DNA from 2 places in the Solibacillus sp. GQ1 genome. Region 1 is predicted to be linked to the other one. Evidence: riboswitches for the same ligand, from Rfam matches in the RefSeq annotation. Region 1 holds a riboswitch; the other holds the start of a gene.
What was found. Region 1 has a riboswitch for cobalamin ahead of cobJ (precorrin-3B C(17)-methyltransferase). Riboswitches for the same ligand answer to the same signal wherever they lie in the genome.
Positions count from the first base shown of each region.

Region 2: linked by a shared signal. The riboswitch ahead of cobT (nicotinate-nucleotide--dimethylbenzimidazole phosphoribosyltransferase) and the one ahead of cobJ (precorrin-3B C(17)-methyltransferase) in region 1 are both predicted to bind cobalamin.

Region 1 covers NZ_JCAXEX010000001.1:1,129,215-1,138,550, forward strand. The annotation lists gene AC6CH1_RS05480 (serine hydrolase) at 201-1,508, opposite strand; gene AC6CH1_RS05485 (alpha/beta-type small acid-soluble spore protein) at 1,700-1,912, opposite strand; gene AC6CH1_RS05490 (class I SAM-dependent methyltransferase) at 2,175-2,942, shown strand; gene AC6CH1_RS05495 (hypothetical protein) at 2,955-3,464, shown strand; gene AC6CH1_RS05500 (GNAT family N-acetyltransferase) at 3,483-3,758, shown strand; gene AC6CH1_RS05505 (acyl-CoA thioesterase) at 3,773-4,177, shown strand; gene AC6CH1_RS05510 (DUF2785 domain-containing protein) at 4,181-4,984, shown strand; gene AC6CH1_RS05515 (S16 family serine protease) at 5,000-5,887, shown strand; cobalamin riboswitch at 6,055-6,241, shown strand; gene cobJ (precorrin-3B C(17)-methyltransferase) at 6,470-8,131, shown strand; partial or broken gene cobK (precorrin-6A reductase) at 8,140-8,889, shown strand; gene AC6CH1_RS05530 (precorrin-8X methylmutase) at 8,899-9,336, shown strand, end outside.
Region 2 covers NZ_JCAXEX010000002.1:201,077-210,412, forward strand. The annotation lists gene AC6CH1_RS13360 (histidine kinase N-terminal 7TM domain-containing diguanylate cyclase) at 1-1,115, shown strand, start outside; gene AC6CH1_RS13365 (hypothetical protein) at 1,262-1,486, shown strand; gene AC6CH1_RS13370 (hypothetical protein) at 1,486-1,791, shown strand; gene AC6CH1_RS13375 (4-aminobutyrate aminotransferase) at 1,811-2,152, shown strand; gene AC6CH1_RS13380 (MBL fold metallo-hydrolase) at 2,168-3,091, shown strand; cobalamin riboswitch at 3,139-3,318, shown strand; gene cobT (nicotinate-nucleotide--dimethylbenzimidazole phosphoribosyltransferase) at 3,414-4,472, shown strand; gene AC6CH1_RS13390 (hypothetical protein) at 5,031-5,342, shown strand; gene AC6CH1_RS13395 (YunC family protein) at 5,462-5,764, opposite strand; gene AC6CH1_RS13400 (choice-of-anchor I family protein) at 6,196-8,259, shown strand; gene AC6CH1_RS13405 (hypothetical protein) at 8,452-9,294, shown strand.

The DNA.
Region 1 (9,336 bases):
AGCTCATTAAATCACGCAATCAATAATACGGATTATCTTATTCCTTTGTTTACGTATGTCCTGATAGTCATTATGTATAAAGAGCTGTATACGGAAAGTGGATAAAGGATCAGAGGAATAATCGATTGAAAAAGATGCTTAGCCAAATCAGGCAAAGCATCTTTTTAGATTGTTGCGGTATTTACAAAATCAAACCAAACTTAGTTTAAAAGCGCCTCACGTACCTCATCACGAAAATCTGCATCGTTCAAAAGCTTTCTTTCAAATGAATTTCGGTTATTTCTCAACAGGAAATGCTCATGAAATTTCAGGTTATTAAGTAAAATAACAAATTCGTACTGATCTCCCTTAAGGTTTTCAACATACATCGCGTTGTTTAAGACGAACAGTGTAGAGCCGCCCTTTGAGCCAATATGTGTATATTTCTTATAATTTTCTTCATTTAATTGCATCGGCCACTCCATTAGATCCCGGATTGTTTCAGCTGCATTTGATGGCAGCTCGTCATTGGAAATAAGGGCGAGCAGTTTCCCGTAATCATTTGCAGAAGCGCCAATTAACCGATCTGACCAAACTCTTTGTACGGCAGGGGATGAGTCAAATGTAGTCTCACTTGCATTAATTTCTCCTGTTTTCATTTGAAGGCTTATCGATTGAGCTAACTTGCGATAGTCGTCCATTGATAACTTTTGGAGCGCCTTGATTAATTCTTTTTCGGACATCCCATCCTTTTGGATAGATTCAGGAATGAGGAGCGCACTGCCAATTGGATAAATGTCTTCGTGCTGTGTTAAGCCTAACGCTGTTTTACGCTGATTTATCGCATCAATACCGAGCAGATTAATTAAATAATCTGTATTGGCATTTGAGCTATACGTAATCATTCCTTTTGCAACATCATGCAAAGTGACTTCATTATTTTGGATGCCCCGATCTTGTTTCACAGCTTCTAACCATGCTTCATGACCGCCCCCATCAGTATTTTTCCAATAAAAACGGTTCAAGTCGCCCAAAGGTATTGACTGGTCTTTTTGAATTTTATTTTCTTCGACCTGCATGGCATATTCAACTGCAATAAGGATTTTTACTGTACTTGCTAATGGCCGTATAACAGTTGACTGGTAAGTAATGACAGGTTCGCCGTTTTCAGCAAAATAAAAGGAGCTGGATTCCGGATTTTCCTTTAAATGTTGAATAACATAATTGGGATTGTCCCGAAGTAGAGCATATGCTGCAATTCCTGCAATTAAAGTAATGACCCCATAAATCGTTAACCTCTTTTTTGTATAGGTTTTACGATCAAACAAAATCATAGCCAGAACACCAAATAGGAAAGCAATGAGGAAATTTATATTGAAAACTAAAACGGCAATAATAATTCCGGATATAATTCCAATCGTTACAATGGCTTTCTGAACTTCTTCACGAGTTCTTTGCGCCTTATTCAAAAAGGGAATTAAAGTAAAGAAAATAATACCGAGCAGACCAATCCAACCATAAATATTCATATATGACCTTTCCTCCTTCTTATCCAATCCCTAAAGCAAAGTGGGTAATTCCATAAATTGTTATTACTGTTATTTACGGAGGGAAGCAGTAAAAGTTTCATTTCTTTTTGGTTTGTCTATGTATGTAATCTCCTTGAAAAGCCAAAATGAAAAGAAAACGCTACAAATTTGTAGCGCTTCCTTCTCGTTAATTATTGTTGGTTGTTTGAATTGCCGCGTAATTGCTGCTCTGCCATTTGAACTAGGCGTTTCGTAATTTCGCCACCTACAGAGCCGTTAGCACGAGCTGAAGCGTCTGGTCCTAATTGAACACCAAACTCTTGTGCAATTTCGTACTTCATTTGGTCAACTGCTTGTTGTGCACCAGGTACACGTAATTTGTTTGAGCTATTGTTGTTTGCCATTGTTATCGCCTCCTTATGACATTAGAATGCACAGGGAAGAAAGTTTCATACCATATCAGAATTAGGTAATTTACAGTTCAATTGGTAACGTTTTTATAATATGGTGTTTTTATAATAATCAAATCATAGATAAACACTAAATCACACAGGATAGCTCGCACCGCAACTAAAACAAATTAGAAAAATTGTCGGATTGTAACATATGGAATAAAGTGGTTTAATTGGGACATACAGTATAGGCCCGTCATCGTTACAGAAAGGAATGACTTTTTTGAATACAATTATCGAAAACAATAAAAAAAGCTGGGATATTGTAGCGAAGCATTTTGCTGGAGGAGATGCGTTGCCAAGCTATGGACCATTAGCACAAACCGAAGAGGAACTGAATTTAATCGGAAGTGTTGCCGGCAAAACAGTGCTGGAAGTTGGATTTGGGAGCGGTCATTCTCTTTTATATATGAATAACAATGGTGCAAAGGAGCTTTGGGGTGTTGATTTTTCGAGTGCCCAAATGGACCTGGCACAGAAAACGTTATACGGCATTGAGGCAAGCTTATTTACGGCTCCAATGGAAGAAGAAATCGGTCTGCCGAAAAATTATTTTGATTTAGTGTATTCCATTTATGCGATTGGCTGGTCAAGTGATCTTCCGGCAACGTTTAAGTTAATTTACAGCTACTTAAAAGAAGGAGGCGAATTTATTTTCAGCTGGGAACACCCTTTATATAATCAAATCAAATGCCGAGATCATCAGTTTAGTTTAACGGATTCCTACCAGCGTGAAGGATATATCGAAACAACGACATTTAAAGGGGAAGATGCGCCAATGCAAATACCGAAATATAAAATGGCGACATTTATAAATGCACTTTTAAAAGCAGGCTTTGAACTTGTAGAAATTATTGAAAGTGATATTCCGGTACATGCAAAAGGTGAAGAAATTCCGTATTCCGAAAAATATTATTCTCTACATAAAGCAAGCCACTTTCCAACAACCTTTATCGTAAAAGCTCGTAAACGAACTATATAGGAGGCAACTATAATGATTCGAAAGTTAACAAACGAAGACCTTGAAACTACATTGGCACTTGTACATAAAAAGCCGGCAGAAAATTTATTTATCATCGGTGATATTGAAGCGTATGGGATGGAATCGGATATCCAGGATTTATGGGGGCAATTTGAAGGTGATCAGCTAAAAGCGATTTTACTGCGCTATGATCAAAACTATATCCCGTACAGTGAAGGAAACTATGATACCGAGGGATTTGCCAAAATAATTAACGAAAATCGAGGTCAGATAGAACTATCAGGGCTTCAGCATTTAGTCGCTCCATTAAAGAAATGGATTGACCGCGTTATTCGTCGGGACAGCGAAACGTATTATGCAAAATGTACAGAATTGACCGTTCCCACATCTGATTTGGATTTTTCAAATGTGACGTATTTACAGCCAAGTGAATACGAAGAAAATATTGACATGCTCAGATCGATTCCGGAATTTTCAACGGGGACATTTAGTGTAGAAGGAAGAGAGCGCGCAGAAAAATGAAAAACGGGGCGTACTTATATTATTCGTGACGAACAGGGTGTGATGGTCTCTTCAGCATCAACAACAGCGGAAAATTCCCAGTCTGCAATGATTGTAGGCGTCGGAACGAGACCGGGATACGGGAAAAAAGGATATGCGACACATTGTATGTTGAAACTTTGCCGAGACCTGCTCGCTGAAAGAAAATCAATTTGTCTGTTTTATGATAATCCGGCTGCTGGACGCATTTATAAGCGGATTGGGTTTGAAGATATCGGTTATTGGACTATGGTTCGTTATGAAGAGGGGAAATAAGGGGGAGACAAATTGTGAGAACATTATTAGCAGAACAACCGATTCAAATAAACGCCTATGATATCGATGCAATGGGCATTGTTAGTAATATTGTGTATGTAAGGTGGTTTGAGGATTTACGTATGGCTTTTTTAAATGAGCATTACTCATTGGCAGAGATGATGGCAGTGCAAATCTCCCCAATCTTGATGAAAACAGAGATTGAATACAAAGCCCCTTTAACAATTTTCGATAAACCGGTCGGACGTTGCTGGATGATAAAAATTGGGCAATCAAGTTGGGAAATGGAGCTGGAAATTACAACGGAAAAGCATACCCACTGTACCGGAAAGCAATCAGGATGCTTTTTCAATTTAGAAAAGAAAAGAGTTGCGAAAATTCCTGATCCATTAAAGAAGCTTTTTGAAATGGAGCAATAAAATATGATGAAAGAACAATTAGAAGGAATTGTAAAAAAGTCGATTAATCTGGATTTAATTGATTTTAACGAATTAATTCAGTTCATGCTGGAAAATATCGGAAATACGGATGGCTATTTACGTGACAACTTAATTTATCGGGGATTTTGCGAATTAATTCTGAATGAGCAATTTACTGAAGAACAATTAGTATTAATATTAAAAACATGTTCGGATGATGAGCACCTTTATTTAAATATTACACAGAGCAATCCTTCTGATGATGTATTTACAAGATCGTTTTCGGCACTCGTTATCACCCTCATTTTAGGGAAAGATCTTGAAAATAGAAGTTTGCCAGAAGAACTTGTTGTTGAGGCTATTCACCGAAGTATTCATTATTTATTTCTTGAGAAGGATTTCCGGGGATTCGACACTACAAAGGGCTGGGCACATGCGGTTGCACATGGAAGTGACTTATTAACAGAAGCAATTAGACATCCGTTGATGAAGGATTCCAAATTATTATGTAATGCATTACAAAGTTTAAAAAGCTGTCTTCATACTGAATATGCTTTAATCGATGAGGAAGAAGAGCGTATGTTACCGGTCATTGATGCGTTACTGGATAAGGGACTGACGGATGAGCAATTGGTAACGTGGCTAAAAGGATTGCATTACATAGAAGTAGAGGATTGGCATAAGAAATACCGGTATGAATGGAACGTAAAGAAATTTGAGGCAACATTATTAAAACATTTATTAAAATCGACCAAATGTACAAAAACAGCCGATTGGATTATTTTTGGAAATTCAACTTTTGTTTAGTAAGGAGTTGAAAAATTGAGACGTATTTTTTTAATGATACTGCCATTCATTTTATACATAACAGGCTTACTCGCATATTATTTTGATAAGATTAACGGTTATCAATTTATTATTTTTATTATAGTGGGCCTGGGTATTTCAATTTTCGGATTCTTTGTTTACCGGAACCAGAAGAAGTTGAAAGCAGCTTTTTTAGGGATTTTTTATATACTAGCCCTATTAGCTGTCTTTGAAAGCCGACTGATTGATTATGAAAAATATACTTATTTTCTTATGTCATATAACGAGCCTTTTGAAATAGTGAAAGACTCAGGAATCAATGTATTGGCAGTCGAAGTGATTGAGATCCCATATATAACGGACTTGAACTACTTAATTCATACTATGGAATTTTCAACTAATAAAGAAGTTTTGGATGCGGAAGTTGTTACGAATAAAATCCGGTATCGTTCGAAAAATGAAGAATTACTTAGTTATGTACGTCCTACGGAGAAACATTTTGAGACAATGAAGGAAAATGTCATTGCTTATTTACCAGAAAACGCTTTTGCTATTAATCAATTTTTAGAAAGAGAAGATATAGAAGGTGACAGTGCAGGACTTGCCACTGTATTAAGCGCTCTTATCGAAAATGGTGACGTTAACAATAATATTCCGATTGCCGTAACTGGAGCGATTGATAGCAAAGGAAATGTGAAGGAGATCGGTTCAATAAAAGCGAAAACTTTGATTGCCGAACAAAGCGGTTTTTCTTATATTTTTTTGCCTGATGAGAATGCAGAAGAGGCAAGGAAAGTGAAAAAAGATGAGCAGCTTAATATAGAAATTATCGCTGTGGCATCTATAGAAAATGCTGTAACTGATATAGAAAAACTAAATGAAATAGAGTCATTAAATAAATAAAATGAAAAACAGAAAATAAACAACCTTTGTTAATTAAGATAGGAAATTAATGTGCAAAGGACCGAAATAATGAAGGGACAATGCTTTATCTTCACTGAAAAAAACTGATATCATAATAATTGTTCTATCATTTTTTAATAGACTATGTTATTTTTATAATAATTTAATAATTTGCAATTTAAATAAGTGCTTACAGAATTTTGTAAGGTAAAAGGGAAATTAGTGAAAGACTAATGCAGCCCCCGCTACTGTAATAGCTGATGAAATCACAATGAATCACTGTCGTAAAGATGGGAAGATGTGAAAGTAAAAGGAAGCTTAAGCCAGGAAACCTGCTTATTTAAACGATACTTACTTTTCGGAGGGAGAAGTATAGGCGAAACAAGTAATTGTTTTTGTGTTTTTCTATACTTTTTTAGTATTAATTTCACATGCCCGTACCTCTTTCTAACGAGAGGTGCGGGCTTTTTTTATTTCTTAGTGGATAAGCAATACTAGTTTTTAATGAAATCCACATAAGAAAAATTATCATCACGTCCTATTTGGTGCGCGATGTATTTTTCTAATAGGGAGGGTGTTTACATGCAAAAAGGAAAGATCTTTGTTGTAGGGTTCGGACCTGGAGATCGGGAACATATAACAAAACGTGCAGTCGATGCACTACAGCAAAGTGATCACATTATGGGCTACAAAACGTATGTTGAACTGATTGAGCACTTAGTGACGGCGAAAACTATCGTCAGTACGGGAATGACTGAAGAAGTTTCACGTGCGCAAGAAGCTGTAAAACAGGCTGAAGCCGGCCATATAGTTGCTGTTATTTCCAGTGGTGATGCAGGTGTTTACGGAATGGCAGGCCTCGTATATGAAGTATTAATCGAAAAGGGATGGACTGCAAAAGAAGGGATTGAAGTAGAAGTCGTTCCGGGTATATCAGCGATTAACTCCTGTGCAAGTTTACTTGGCGCTCCTGTTATGCATGATTCGTGCACAATTAGTTTAAGTGACCATTTAACACCATGGACGGTCATCGAAAAACGGATTGAGGCAGCGGCAATGGCAGACTTTGTCGTTGCGTTTTACAATCCTAAATCCGGCAGACGGACAAGACAAATTGTGGAAGCACAACGAATATTGCTTAAGTATCGTTCACCTGATACACCTGTCGGATTAGTAAAAGCGGCCTATCGGGATACGCAGGACATTGTGTTAACAACACTAGAAGAAATGCTCGAACATGATATCGGAATGCTGACAACGGTCGTCGTTGGGAATTCCTCAACATTTTACTACGATAATAAAATCATTACACCGCGTGGTTATCAGCGAAAATATACTTTAGGGCAAGAAAAACAACTATTAAAACCGCACCAACGTTTGAAAAAAGAAGCGGAACCTTGGGCGTTGGATCAGGAAACGGGTGAAGCAAAGACCGGGTATGAAAAAATTGAAGCTATAGAGAAAAAAATAGTTGAACCAGCAGCCATTAAAACAACCGCATTACAGCTTGCAAATGAAGCATTAGCGCTCGTACATAAAGAAACGTCAGCAGTAAAAGTTGAAGAAAATCCTTTTTTAGTGCAGCAAGAAGTGGAATCCATATTTGAGTTTGCTATATCACCAGGTGTTGCCAGTAAAATGATTACACCTGCACAAATGATTACATTGGCAGAGGTTGTAGGAGAACGGGGTACGATGGAATATACGCCTGATCACCGTCTCGTGTTGAAGGTACCAACTGATTCACCTCAAAGAATCGTAGAAACGGTAGAAAAAACGGGTTTACTTGTTCAACCTGTCGGCGACGTAGTAATCGTCAAGGCGTGTGATTTCTGTTACGGCGAAAAAGCCGAATCCATTCCATATGCTGAAGAGATTATGGAAACACTTGGTGGCATTAAAATGCCGAAAGAACTACATGTCGGTTTTAACGGTTGCGGAATGGCATGTTATCGCGCGGTTTTTGATGATATCGGCATTGTTTACCGCAAGAAAAAGTTTGATTTGTTTATCGGTTCCAAACCAGTTGGACGAACAGCACATGCAGCACAACCTGTCCTTGAAGGGATCGATCCCGAAAAATTGATTCCTTTACTAACAGAAATCGTTGCGGACTATAAAGAAAATGCACATCCGAATGAACGTTTTTTCAAATATTTTAAACGTGTAAAAAAAATCCTGAATTTCAATTATGTTGATATGTCATGCAAAATTAAAGTGGAAGAGGCCCCTTGTGGAGATTAGGTGAAATGATGATTTTATTTTTAGCTGGAACAAGTGATGCAAGAGAGCTGGCTGTTCAATTAATGCAAGCGGGACAAGAATTGGTGGCGACTGTCGTGACGGAATCTGCTGCAGCGAGTCTACAGGAAGCGAATGTTCCGTACCATGTCGGTCGTTTAACAGAACAGCAAATGAAGGAACTAATTGAAGAACGGCGGGTAACAACGGTGGTAGATGCAAGTCATCCGTATGCAGAAGAGGCTTCCAACACAGCGATGGCCGCTGCAAATTTAACGGGTATTCCCTATATTCGATATGAACGTCCGCAGCAAAGTTATGTACATCCGCTTGTTACGGAAGTGGAAACGTATACAGAAGCGGCAATTGCTGCATCTGCATATTCAGGAACAATTATGTTGACAACAGGCAGTAAAACGCTTGCCGTTTTTACGGAGCAATTATTACATAACGAAAATATTCGTCTAGTATGCCGGATGCTGCCAAATAAAGAGAATATGGAGAAATGCGATACTCTTGGGGTGAAGCAGCGCGATATTATCGCAATCCAAGGACCGTTTTCTAAAGAATTGAATAAAGCGCTTTACGAACAGTTCAGCACAACACTTATTATTACAAAGGAAAGCGGGAAAGTCGGTTCGGTAGACGAAAAGATGGATGCGGCTCTGGAAATTGGTATTCCCGTCATCTTAATTAAAAGACCAAAAATACAATATGAAAACTTATGCACTTCATTTGAAGAAGTGTTTGAAAAATTAGGAGAAATAACAATGGCAAATATGAATTTTAATACAGACTTCGTACCACTAACAGTAGACCCGGACAAAATTTATGACTATAGTTTTGCGATGATTAAAGAAGAAATGGGCGAGCATCCATTTACGGATGAACAATGGCTTGTTGTTCGCCGCGTTATCCATGCTTCAGCAGACTTCGAACTGGGCCGCAGCATGATTTTTACGGATGATGCGATTGAAGCAGGAATTCAGTCAATTTTAGCTGGACGTCATGTTGTTGCCGATGTTCAGATGATTGAAAGTGGATCAGGGCGTAAACGATTCCAAAAACATGGCGGGGATTTACATTGTTATATCGCAGATGAAGATGTATCAATCGAAGCAAAAAAACTGGGAACAACCCGTGCAATTATTTCGATGCAAAAGGCGACTCAATTACAAGAAGGCGGTATTTATGCAATTGGGAATGCC
Region 2 (9,336 bases), on a different contig from region 1:
CATTTGCCAGCATGTTTGTCGCGTTTTTGCTGTTGATTTCTCATTGGAAGGAAACGGCGAAAGTATACCGCCCCCAATTGATTGCGTTAATGTTCGGCCAGCTTGTTCCGATAGTGACAGCGTTTCTTTATTTGAACGGATTCACACCTCCAGGAGTGGATCCGGTACCAATGATTTTATGGCTTTCTTCATTATTATACTTGTGGGCAATCAGCACATCGCAGCTGTTTCGGATTATGCCGATTGCGAAAGATAAAATCTATAATAGTATCAATGATGGGGCCATCGTATTGGACGATTCATACCGGCTTATTGAATTCAATCAAGCTTCCAAAGTGATGTTGCCTAATTTGAACAAATCGATGTTTGGCAAAAACTTCGTGAAGTTTTGGAATGAGCAGACAGGAGAGGCCCTGCCATTCAAATTAACGGCCGATATCGAGTACGTTCAAGAAGTAAGGTTATGCTCCGAACATGCGGAGCGGGTTTATCAAGTCCGTATTACTTCACTGGAACAAGCGAGAAACAGTAAAGGTCTGTTGCTGGTTTTTACGGATATTACGGAGATCAAAAGACTGCAGGAAAAATTGGAGCAGCAAGCTTATTACGATGAGCTGACAAAGATTTATAATCGCCGTGCATTTCTACAGCAAAGTGAGCAGGATTTTCAGAAAGCTAAGGAAACAGGTTTACCATTTACGGCCCTATTAATGGATATCGATCACTTTAAACGGGTGAATGATACGTACGGGCATCATATTGGGGACCAATTGCTCGTGCACGTCGTAAATGCTTGCAAAACACAACTGCTGGAAAGCCATTTCTTCGCGCGATACGGCGGGGAAGAATTCGTCATTGCGCTGAAAGGTTTCAATGAAGCAGAAGGTGAAATACTAGCCAACCAGCTTCGAACTGCCGTTGAGCAGGCACCCCTCATGACAGAAGTAGGGAATCTTTCAGTTACTTTAAGTATTGGTGTGGCGGAAGTGGTGGACTGGACAGAGGAAACACTGCATCAGCTATTGCATAAGGCAGATACCGCTTTATATGCTGCGAAGGAAGAAGGTCGTAACCGCGTGAAAGTGTATGCGGAAAGTGAGAGCGTACTTAGTTGATAGGGTGAAACCGGCATGGAGAAATTCATGCCGGTTTTTTAATTTGTTGAAGGGCGCTGTAAGTTTTATAAGCCGGACTCTGTACTACCTTGTTTTAGGAGAATATGTTAGTATAGTAAAATAATAACTAAAGGGGGAGAGCGGGTATGACACAGAATTCAAAGACGATTTCTGTAAGTATTAGCTTAATCCTAGCTCAAACCGTGTTTATTGGATTTTTAATTAAAAATATACAGCTATATATTAATCAGCCGTCGATCGTTGCAAAATGGCTTGCGGGAATTTCTTTTTTCATATTTATGTTGCTGTTCATCGTCTCGTTATGGGCGACAATTAAACTTTTAAAAGGAAAAGATACAGGGGGATTGTGATGATTGGATATATTCTAACAGGGTTATTATTAATCTTTGCGACTCGGAAATTTTATAAGCATAGGGCGGTTTTTAAACAGCTTTCAAAAAAAGAATGGCTACAATTTGGCGCAGGTTTTTTATTGGCATGGGCTGGAGCTGTTTTCATCATTATAGGTGGATCCAACATAACGAATATGATTGAAATCACATGGTTAAAAAACCTTATGGAAATTGGAGTGATTTTGATTGGCTTGGCTTTGGCAGGAATTATTATGAGTAAAGTCTTACCGTATAAAATAAAGGAGTTTTATTTGGGAGATTAGTGAAACGGGGAAAATTGAAATGGATGATAGGATTGGATTTGCAGTAGTTGGGATCATTATTGCAGGTTTAACTTATGCTTTAATTAAACAAATTATAGAGACAAAGCATAGCAGGAACGGCATTGGCAGCCCGCTGTATCGAAAACAATTGGCAAGAAAAAATAAAGTGATGACAGTTGCGTTAATTGGAGTAATAGTATTTTACACATTAAATATCATGAGCGTTATCGCTTCATCTATTCCGGTATCAAACAGCATTACTGTACTCGGTACTTTTTTAAGTTTTTTTGTTTACTTTTTTGCAAGGATAATAATGAAACCGCAGCTGGGTGATCAGCGTAGGAATTTAAGCCTTTATTAATAGGAGAGTGCTGCGATGAGTAAACGCTTTACAAATTTAGACCACGATGACCGGCTCGGTACTTTTAAAGATGTCCTGAAATGGCAGCGATCAAAGCAAAAGAAAGTTGTCGATTACGAAGTACCGCAGTGTGAGGAAAAGCAAATTGCGTTTCTAAAAAGTAATCGCACGGAGCAGTCCGTTACGTGGATCGGCCACTCGACCTTTTTGATTCAAAAAGAAGGGCTCAATATTTTAACGGACCCGGTTTGGGCAAATTGGATGGGTGTAGCGAAACGGTTGGCAGAGCCGGGGGTGCGGCTGGATGAATTACCGGACATTGATATTGTCCTCATTTCACACTCGCATTACGATCACCTGCACGTACCGACGTTAAAGAAATTGAAAAAACGAAATCCCAACGTATTGTTTCTTATTCCGGAAGGGCTCGGTTATTTAATGAAGCGTCATAAGTTGCACAACTTTATCGAGCTATCATGGTATGACAAGCATGAATCAAGTGCGCTTGAAATTCATTTCGTTCCTGCAAACCATTGGACAAGACGCATGCCTTGGGATACGAATACATCGCATTGGGGCGGCTTCATATTGCAAACGGCATCGGATGCGCAAAGTATTTATTACGCCGGAGATAGCGGGTATTTTAGAGGCTTCAAAGATATTGGCGAACGCTTCAACATACATACAGCGCTAATGCCAATCGGTGCATATGAGCCGGAATGGTTTATGCATGCCTCCCACGTGACACCGGAAGAAGCGATCCAGGCGTTTTGTGAGGTCGGAGCGAAAGTGTTTATTCCGATGCATTACGGTGCCTATATGCTGGCGGATGATACACCGAAAGAAGCGATTGACCGGCTGCATGATCATTGGCAGCGCGCGGATTTGGAAGAGGTGGAACTGAAAACGTTGTCGATTGGGGAGACGTATAGAAGCTGAATGCATAGACCCCTTGACGAGAAGACAGGTTCAAAGTAAAGTAATGTTAAATTCATCAAGCATTAGGTGCCCGTTAAGGGAGAATAGGGAATAAAGTGAAAAGCTTTAGCGTAATCCCAACACTGTATAGAGGAGTTTCATAGCAAAGCCCACTGGATGTCAATCTGGGAAGGGGCTATGAAATCATGAATCTGAGCCAGGAGACCTGCCTAAGTATGCTTACTTTTTATAGACACTGGATATGTCTGTAGTTTATTTGTTATCGAATAAACTGCAGGCTATTTTTATTGTCAAAAATTCATTCTAATGGGGGAAACGAAACATGAAATTACTACAGCAAACGATTGAACAAATTCAAGAAATCGACCGACAAATGGAAGACAAAGCACGTCAGTACATAGACTCATTAGCTAAACCGCCTCAAAGCTTAGGGAAGCTCGAATCTTTAGCTATGCAAATTGCTACAATTACCGGTGAGCTTGCGCCGAAAATCGATAACAAAGCGATGATCGTCATGGCTGCAGACCACGGAGTATATGAGGAAGGGGTAACGCCGAACCCGCAAGGTACAACGGTATTCCAAACACTTTCCTTTCCAAAAGGGACGACAGGAATGTGTACGATTGCGAAAATCACGAATGCACAAGTCATTCCGGTAGATATCGGAGTAAAAGAAGATTTACCTCAAGACGCAGGGGTCATTATTAAAAAGGTGAAATACGGGACGGACAATATGGCGAAAGGTCCAGCGATGACCCGAGAAAAAGCGATTCAGGCAATTGAAGTAGGGATTGAAGTCGCAACAGAAGCGATCCAAAACGGTATCAATCTTATCGGTACAGGTGAAATGGGCATAGGAAATACGACGCCAAGTGCTGCGGTTCTTTCGGTACTTCATGGCTGTGATCCTATGGAAGTAACGGGCTTCGGCGCTGGTGTCGGGGCTGGCGGCATTAAATATAAAGCCGAAGTTATTCGAAAAGCAATTGCATTGAATGAGCCGAATGCGGATGATCCGATTGATGTTGTCGCGAAAGTCGGCGGACTGGAGATTTGCGGGATGGCAGGAATCTTCCTTGCAGCAGCAGCGAATCGTGTGCCGGTCGTTGTTGACGGGTATATTTCAACCGTTTCAGCATTAATCGCCTATAAATTAAATCCGAATGTGAAAGCATATTTGATACCGTCACATTTATCGGAAGAACCAGGTGCAAAAATTGCGGCCGAGCTTTTAGGGCTGGAACCGATGCTGCATATGAATATGCGACTTGGAGAAGGATCGGGTGCTGCATTAGCGTTCCCGATTCTTGATGCGGCTTGTTCGATGATTACGAATATGGTCACGTTGGAAGAAGCGGCAGCGCTATTAGTAGCCAAGTAGAATAAAAAAATTCATATAATAAAATTCAATAAAAAGGCTACATTAAAAGAAACAATTACTTTAAATGTAGCCTTTTTTCTATAATTAAAGTGTTCCCGGAAAATAAGTACGGCTTTTCAGTCTATTCCATTTATCTTACCAGTAAAATACCAATAAGCGGAACTTTATCGTTTATTTTGCCAAGCAGAGTACGATAAAGAAAGCCCAACCCAATCCTCGTAAATGTAGTGTGCGAGCAAAACATTACAAGTAGTGGATAGAACTTGATATTATTTTACAGAAAATTCAGTGAAATTCAAGCGATAGTCCTGTCAAATGCGTTTCCTCTGTAATATCCTATATTAATTAAATGTAAAAACATATCCGAACTGTTAATAATACCTAAAAAAGTGCTTTTTTATTCAACCATGGAATAAAGTAAGCGGTAAATAGGGTATGGAAACGTAAGACCAATAAAAAGGAGAGGCGGGAGGGGCATTAAAAGGAACGGGGTGATCACTATTTCTCCGTATGTGAAAGGTCGTTTTTGAATATATTCGAGAAAAGGATGAGGATAATATGAATCAAATTTTCAAAAAAGATGAGTTTATTATTATTCCTTTTTATAAAGGGCGAAAGCAGGAATTTATGGTCGTCAATACGAAGAAGGAATTTAAAAATGGACATACGCACTTAAAGTCATTTAAGATGGCCAAGTATTTGATCAATCTTGCGCGTTGCCAAAAAATCAATTCCGGATTAAGACCATATTTATTAACAAGCCTTACAAGAATATCGGCAGACCGTGAATATATTCAAAAATTAGAAGAGCTTCTAGCTGTGAAAAGAAGTAAAGGGTCAAAAGCTTCCTATTATAATAAAGCAATCTAATTGTACGTAATCACGTCAATAAAAATAGATAGACCGCTTTTTCAAGAAATTGAAAGAGCGGTTTTTTGCATGGAACTTTTTTTGGGGTGGAGCTCATCACCTGAGAACTTACAATGTAACTAAATCATTTTTAATAAAGCTTCTTCGCCAATCATGCCTTCTTCAATGCCGTACGCTCTCGCTTCGTATGTGACAGATTCCAGTGGCGCTTTTAGTAAGTCATCGATCGTTCGAACACCTACTGCACGACCCGCAATGATTTTGCGATCGGCCAACTTTTCATTTAACAGGCCAACATCGAGTGCACCACACATAATGTACCCATGCTCATTCGAAATCGTTAGCAAGGTTGTTTTAGGTAATTGAACCGTTACCGCAGTAAATAAATGACCTTGAAGATCAATCGTTTCCGTATAGACGATAACCTTCTCCCCCTTTCATATAAATCATATGAAAGAATTGAAAAATGGTACTTGTTTTTGTGGAAAATTTAAGTAAGGTATTTTAAAAGAGCAGCTTTTTCCACTTTCGCCAGCTTTCGTTCTACATTCAAGGTGCCAAGTTCTACTTTCTGGCCGAACTGTTCTACTTTCAAACCGGAGTTTTCTAATATTCCCGAACCATTCCTCTTTTGAGCCAAGTTGTTCTACTTTTCCTAGCTTTCGTTCTACATTCAAGGCACAGAATTCTACTTTCGCCCCGATCTGTTCTACTTTCAACCCGGAACTTTCTACTTTCCTCGGTCTTTCATTTCACCCAGCACAACAATACTTACAAACTCTAACAAATCCTTCATATGACCTTAACATTCCACCTTTACACTTAGAAAAAATGTAAAGGTGGAATGTTGTCTATGTCTAGGAAATTATTAGCTGCTGCACTTATTGGAGCGACGGTCACTACACCTGCCATTGTCGCAGAAGCAGCATTAAGTTTGGATGCCCGCTATGATTCAGGTGTTCAAAATGAAGATGGCGGTACAACGGAAATCGTTGCGTATAACCCGCACTCACATGCAACATATGTCGTAAATGGCGAAACGAAAAAAATCGAAGCAATCTCACTCAACTATACAAAAGACGAAGCAATGAATTTAAAGCCTTTCCTTTCGATTGATATCGCGAAAACGATTGCCTCATTCGACCAAACTTTTGAATACGGGGACTTAACAAGTATTACGGTGCATCCGAAAGAAAATGTGATTGCGGTGTCTGTACAGGCAAAAGGCTACAATACTGACGGTTATGCCGTGATACTCACTGGTGAAGGGAAGCTTCTTGGCGCTACAAAAGTAGGCAGTCAACCGGATAACATTACATTCACAACAGACGGGACGAAGCTTTTAACGGCAAATGAAGGTGAACCGCGTGAAGGTTATGGCAAGGATATTGTGGACCCGAAAGGCAGCATTTCTGTAATTGATACAGCAAACGGCTATGACGTTTTAACAGAAGAGACGCTTTTCTTCGATGCATTCGATACACCTGAAAAGCGCGCTGAGCTTGTGGCAGACAATGTAATATTAAAGAAAAATACGAACCCTTCTGATGATTTAGAGCCAGAATACATAGCAGTTAATGAAGCGAGCACAAAAGCATATGTAGCGTTACAGGAAAACAATGCCGTTGCCACTATTGATTTAACATTAAATGAAGTGGTGTCTGTAAAAGGTCTTGGCTTCAAAGACCACAGCAAGCCTGGCAATGAAATCGATTTATTGAAAGACGGCAAAATTGATATTAAAAATGAAAACTATTTCGGAATCTATATGCCGGATGGAATGGCGGCCGTCTCGATTAACGGCAAAGATTATCTCGTCACGGCCAATGAAGGCGATGGACGCGAGTGGGGTGAGGAAGACAGCGAAAACTTCCATTTGAATGAAATCGAAACGGAAGAAGAAATCGTAACATATGATACGTCTGGCTACGAAGGTTTTGTAGAAGGGCAGGACTATATTTTCGGTGCACGTTCGTTTGCGATTTTTGATGCAGAGACGATGGATGTCGTGTTCGATAGCGGCAGTGATTTTGAAACAATGACAGCACAGCACCATCCTGAACATTTCAACGCAAGTAATACGAACGTAAAACTTGATAGTCGCAGCGGCAAAAAAGGACCCGAGCCGGAAGATGTAAAGATCGGCAAAGTAGGTGATGAAATCTTTGCATACATTGGACTGGAGCGCATCGGTGGTGTCATGATGTACAACATTACTAACCCGGCAAGTGCAAAATTTGTAGACTATCTGAACTTACGTGACTTCTCGGATGATATTAAAGGTGATGTTTCACCAGAAGGAATGGCTATTATTACGAAGGATGACAAGCCGCAGCTAATCGTCGGTCATGAAGTGAGTGGTACGGTAACGGTGTTGAATGTAATGGACGTTCCGATCGCATTTAAAGATGTTGAAAATCATCCGGATAAAGATGCTATTGCAAACGTAACAAAGCGCGGTTTATTTAAAGGGGTAAATGAGACAACGTTCGCACCGAACAAGCCGTTTAGCCGTTCACATGCCGCATTGGTACTCCACCGTTTAGCAGGTACACCGGGAAGTGATGTTACGAATTTCAATGACGTGAAAGCACCTGTAACACAAGTAGCTGTTTCATGGGCAGTGGAAAATCAGTTCATCAGTCCATTAAACAACAAAGTATTCGGCGCAGCAAAACCAATTACGCGTGAAGAATTCGCCGTAGCGGTCTACAATGCGTTGAAGGCGGCAGGACAGATTACAGCAGCTGAAGCGCCTGTCTATACGGACGATATGGATATTTCCGCGCATGCAAAGGAAGCCGTTGCCTCTCTGAAAGCGGCGGGCATTATGACAGGAATTGATAATGAGTTCAATCCGAAGCAATCGTTAACACGGGCGCAGGCGGCTGTTGTTTTGGATAAATTGCTGAAATAAGATTCGGAAAAATAAGCTCGCTGCGACGAAAACGCATCGAGCTTTACTTTTTTTCAAATTCGCATGATAGAACTGAAGGATGGCTGGAAATGTAGATTCCGAGTTCACAGAATTCTTAAAATATACTTTCTCCAAACAAGTGCAATGATTTATACTAAAAATAACAACTACGAATGAACATGGGGAATGTAAATGAAAAAACTATTCGCTGCTTTTATGATGTTAGGAGTCATTTTTATATTGGATGAAGCACATGCACAGCAAAATAATACAAAATCAACCTGGCTTTGGCACACCCATACGATTACAGATGAGCAAACGATCCAGTTTCTAATAGATAAAGAAGTAACGACCGTTTATTTGCAGATTGACCCGGCAATACCGAATGATGTGTACGCAGCCTTTATTAACAGGATGCGCGAAGCAAATATTGAAGTGCAGGCACTGGATGGAGGTCCTTATTGGAATACAGCAAATTTTGATGCGTTATGGGCATGGATCAGTCAATACCATCAGGAATATCCTGCATCGAAATTCACAGCAGTCCATTTAGATGTAGAGCCTTATTTATCTGCATTATGGGAACAGAATCGAAACCTTGCAGTCAGTCAGTATCAAGAATTAATACAACACGCCCTCTATAAAGTACGCTGTACAGATTTAAGGTTAGAGACGGACATCCCATTCTGGTATGATGAAGTGCTATATTATAACCAATTTGGTGAAGGCAACTTGGCAGAGTGGATGATTGCGAATACAGACGGCGTCTCCATAATGGCCTATCGCAATACAGTTGCCGCACTAAAGAGCATTACAAAAAATGAAATGAGTTATGCAAAGAAGTATCAAACACCGGTTGTGATTGGTGTTGAAACAATGCCGTTTCCAGATGAGCCTTATATAACATTTGCCGATGAAGGTGAAATCAAGATGAACCAAGTACTCAACCAAGTGGCGGGTCATTATGCTAAAAATCGTTATTTTAGCGGAGTAGCTATCCACTATGTGCAAAGCTGGCAAGATTTGAGGCAATAGCGCAGGCTGAAATTATATGATGAATTTTCTCGTGAAAGAATG